DNA from 2 places in the Pedobacter anseongensis genome. Region 1 is predicted to be linked to the other one. Evidence: riboswitches for the same ligand, from Rfam matches in the RefSeq annotation. Region 1 holds a riboswitch; the other holds the start of a gene.
The links. A riboswitch is a leader RNA that binds a small molecule or an ion and turns the genes downstream of it on or off. The one in region 1 is predicted to bind S-adenosylmethionine.
Positions count from the first base shown of each region.

Region 2: linked by a shared signal. The riboswitch ahead of metH (methionine synthase) and the one ahead of WG904_RS15585 (homoserine O-acetyltransferase family protein) in region 1 are both predicted to bind S-adenosylmethionine.

Region 1 is NZ_JBBHKB010000004.1:338,155-340,630, reverse strand. Features, by position in the region: gene WG904_RS15590 (trans-sulfuration enzyme family protein) at 1-441, shown strand, start outside; SAM riboswitch class I at 600-711, shown strand; gene WG904_RS15585 (homoserine O-acetyltransferase family protein) at 888-1,943, shown strand; gene WG904_RS15580 (homoserine dehydrogenase) at 1,986-2,476, shown strand, end outside.
Region 2 is NZ_JBBHKB010000001.1:686,374-688,849, forward strand. Features, by position in the region: gene WG904_RS03155 (Bax inhibitor-1/YccA family protein) at 1-694, shown strand, start outside; SAM riboswitch class I at 809-913, shown strand; gene metH (methionine synthase) at 1,084-2,476, shown strand, end outside.

The sequences.
Region 1 (2,476 bases):
GGGGCAGTTCCTTCTCCATTCGATTGTTTCTTATTGCTTAGAAGTTTAAAAACATTATCGTATCGGATAAAAGGCCATTGTGAGAATGCAAGAAAATTAGCTCATTATCTCGATAATCATCCTAAAGTAGAATTTGTATATTATCCAGGTTTAGTTTCACATCCGCAACACGATGTAGCTAAAAAACAAATGAAAGATTTTGGCGGCATGCTTTCTATTTTGGTTAAAGGCGGTGCAGAGAATGCTAAAAAAGTAGTAAATTCAGTACACATTTTTGCACAAGCAACCAGTTTAGGGGGTGTAGAAAGCTTAATTGAGCATAGGGCATCTGTTGAAGGACCAGAAACTAAAACTCCACAAAATTTAATTCGGATTTCGGTGGGACTAGAACATATCGACGATTTGATTGATGATTTAGGGCGGGCGCTATCGCTAGTCTAGAGTTTTGAGTCGTTAGTCTTGAGTAAATTTAATCTGTTAATTATCAATAATTTAAAAAATTATCAGAATTTAATTTTGTAAATAAACAAAATATTTCTACATTTGAAATATTATTTGGCGAAAGCCAGAAAAATCAAGTCAATTACCTTACTGGTTTTGATTTATAAAGAAGTGGCGAGAGACAGGCTCATCGACCCACTGGCAACCCTCCAAACGGAGAAGGTGCCAATTCCTGACCAGATAACATGGTGTTATTTGGAAATATAAATTAAGAATATGAAAACATTCAATTCAAATTCGCAAAGTAGCGTCTTTACAAATTCATGTTGTAGCAGGATGAATATGATTTTAGGACTTTAGAATTTCGAAATTCTATTTCGTCCAATAATCCTACGATAAATCGTAACCTCAGAATTACATCCTTTTAACATTTCAATACGCAAAAAATGAGTACTACATCAGTATATAAATACCCAAAGATTTTTAAACTAGAAAGCGGAAAAAAGCTTCGTAATTTAGAAATCACTTATCAAACCTATGGAAAATTAAATGCAAATAAAGACAATGTGATCTGGGCCTGCCATGCGTTAACCGCTAATGCTGATGTGTTAGATTGGTGGAAAGGATTGTTCGGAAATAATGCATTATTTAATCCAGAAGAACATTTTATTGTTTGCGCAAATGTTTTAGGTTCAAATTACGGAAGTTCAAATCCTTTAAGTACAAACCCCGTAACCGGCCTTGCCTACTACCTTTCTTTTCCAGAATTTACCATTAGAGATATAGCAGCTTCACATCATTTATTAGCCAACCATTTAGGTATAAGCAAAATTAAAGTGGTTATAGGTGGTTCTTTAGGCGGACAACAAGCCTTAGAATGGTCGCTAGCAGGTACAAATATAATTGAGAATTTAATTCTCGTGGCCACAAATGCAGTTCACTCGCCATGGGGAATTGCGTTTAACGAAAGTCAGCGTTTAGCCATTAGCACTGATCGTACTTTCTATGCCAATCAGCCAGATGGCGGATTAAAAGGCTTAAAAGTAGCTAGAAGCATAGCTCTTCTATCCTATCGTACTTACGATGCCTATGCGGCAACACAATTAGAAAGTGTGAATGATAAAACAACTGGATATAGAGCAGCTTCTTATCAAAATTATCAAGGCGAGAAATTATGCAAGCGCTTTAATGCCTATAGTTACTGGTATTTGAGTAAAGCAATGGATAGCCACAATGTTGGTCGCGGAAGAAAAAGCATCACGGCAGCATTAAATAGCGTGAAATCGAATACACTGGTTATTGGAATAGAAAACGATGTATTATTTCCTATTCGTGAACAAAAATATTTAGCAGAACACATTAAGGATGCAGAATTTAACAGTATTAATTCGGCATATGGACACGACGGTTTTTTAATAGAAACTGATCGATTAACCAATATAATCGGGAATTTTTTGAAAGAAAGCACGAATAAAAAAGTGATAAAATTGAAGACGGCGTAAAAAGATAGTATTTAAAATTTAGCGGAAATTAAGTAAGTAAAAATGAGTAAGAAACTTAAAATAGGGTTATTTGGATTTGGTGTAGTTGGACAAGGATTAAACGATATTATCCGTAGCCAGAATTTAAACATAGAAGTTGTTAAAATTGCAATAAAGAACGCAGAGAAGAAACGTATTCTATCTGCTTCGTTATTTACCACTTCGCACGAAGAAATTCTGGATAACCCAGAAATAAACACCATTGTTGAGCTAATTGACGATGCAGAAGCAGCTTTCGAAATTGTAAAAAAAGCATTAAGTACGGGTAAAAACGTGGTATCCGCTAATAAAAAAATGATTGCCACTCACTTACAAGAATTAGTTCAGCTGCAAACTGAATACGGAACTTCCCTATTATATGAAGGTGCAGTTTGCGGGAGTATTCCGATTATTCGTAACCTAGAAGAATATTATGATAATGAACTTTTGCATGGCATAAGCGGTATTTTTAATGGCTCATCAAACTATATATTGTCGAAAATCTTTAATGAAGG
Region 2 (2,476 bases), on a different contig from region 1:
TAAAAAATTTTTCGCAAACGTTTTTTTATGGATGTTTGTGGCATTGAGTCTTTCTACCTTAGCGGCTTATTTATTTGGAAGTAATAAGGAATTAATGTCCTATTTAGTAACAATTAATCCTAACACAGGAAAAGTAGGGATGTCTATTCTAGGTTATGTTGCTATGTTTTCCCCTTTAGCTTTGGTGTTAACAATGAGCTTTGGGTTAAGCAAGTTATCTTATCCTGCTTTACTTGGTATATTCATTTTATATGCTGTTTTAACGGGTGTAAGCTTAAGCTTTATCTTATTAACATATACCTCTGGCTCAGTAGTAAGCTGTTTTGCTGGTGCTGCAGCTATATTTGGCGTGATGGCATTTTTAGGCTATACTACGGATGTAGATTTAAGTAAATTCGGCCCTATTTTAATCGTGGGTGTTGTCGTGTTAATTATTGCGAGTGTGATCAATATGTTTGTTCAAAGCGAGCAATTCAGTTTATTTATGGCTTTCATTGGAATAGCAATTTTTACCGCCTTAACCGCCTATGATGTGCAAAAAATTAAAAGAATTGGACAGGGCATTGAAGCAAGTGGCGAAGAAGTATTACAGGTAGAATCTAAAAAGATGGCTATTGTAGCTGCCTTGTCTTTGTACTTAGACTTCTTAAACATTTTCTTATACCTACTTCGTATTTTCGGAAGCAGAAAATAAGCTTAAGCAAAATTTTATACCGAAGGCCGTGCAGAATTGCGTGGCCTTTGTAATTTTATTTGGTAATTACCCCCTTTTTTTTGGAATTGACAAGCCTTTGTTGCATTTTTGTATCGCTTATAAAGAAAGGCGGAGGGATTAGACCCAACGATGTCTTAGCAACCTGTGCCAACAAGGTGCTACATTCTATTCCAACGATAAGTCGGGAAAAGATAAGTTTAAAGAAGAATAATCTATTCTAACTTTTGAGTAAGCCTTTTAAGTATCAGTTATAAAGTATCGAGTAGCAAGAACCAAGCTAGGTGCATATTTGAATTTTACTGATACAAATAGCTTGTACTCTTTTCAAGAAATCTTGACACTTGATACTCGCTACTTGCTATAAAAAAATGGACATTAGAGAAGAACTAAAAAAACGTATTTTAATTATAGACGGTGCCATGGGCACTATGATTCAGCGCTATACTTTAACTGAACAAGATTTTAGAGGCGAACGCTTTAAAAATCATCCTTGCGATGTAAAAGGAAATAACGATTTACTGAACATTACCCGTCCCGACATTATTAAAACCATCCACCTCGAATACCTCGAGGCTGGAGCGGATATTATAGAAACCAATACCTTTAGTACCCAACGCATTTCGATGGCCGACTACCAGATGGAAGACCTTTCGTACGAAATGAGCTACGAAGGTGCCAAAATAGCAAAACAAGCCGTTACAGAATTTATGGCAGCCCATCCAGAGCGGAAATGTTTTGTAGCGGGAGCAGTCGGACCCACCAATCGTACGCTTTCCATGTCGCCCGACGTTAACGACCCTGGTTTTAGAGCTATATATTTCGACGAACTCGAAGCAGCTTATTACGAGCAAGTACGCGGCCTAGTTGATGGTGGTGCCGATGTAATTTTAATCGAAACCATTTTCGATACCTTAAACGCAAAAGTGGCCATTGTTGCCATTAAAAAATATGAAGAAGTAATTGGTAGAAAGCTAGAGATCATGATTTCGGGCACCATAACCGATGCTTCCGGCCGAACATTATCTGGCCAAACCGCCGAAGCCTTTCTAAATTCGGTAATGCACGCTAAACCTTTAAGCATCGGCTTCAACTGTGCATTGGGTGCCAAAGAAATGCGCCCACATATAGAAGAATTAGCTGCAAAAGCTGGATGCTACATCTCTGCTTATCCAAACGCCGGTTTGCCAAATGAATTTGGCGCATATGATGAAATGCCACACGAAACAGCACATCTGGTTGATGATTTTATCAGCTCGGGCTTCGTAAATATTGTAGGTGGGTGTTGTGGCACTACTCCCGAACATATTGGTTGCATCGCCGAAAAAGCAAGAAACGCTAAACCTAGAGAAGTGCCAATAGTTGAGCATTATTTACGTTTAAGTGGACTTGAGCCGGTTACCATTACCCCAGAAAGTATTTTTGTGAATGTTGGCGAGCGAACCAACATCACCGGTTCCCCTAAATTTTCGAAACTTATTCTAGGCGGCGATTACGAAGCTGCATTAGCCATCGCCTTGCAACAGGTAGAAGGAGGTGCCCAAATTATCGACGTAAACATGGACGAGGGCATGCTCGATTCGGAAGCCGCCATGACAAAATTTCTGAATTTAATAGCCTCAGAACCCGATATTGCAAAACTACCTATCATGGTCGATTCGTCTAAATGGAGCGTCATCGAAAATGGTTTGAAATGCATGCAAGGTAAAGGAATAGTAAATTCCATTTCCTTAAAAGAAGGCGAAGAAAAATTTAGAGAAAGTG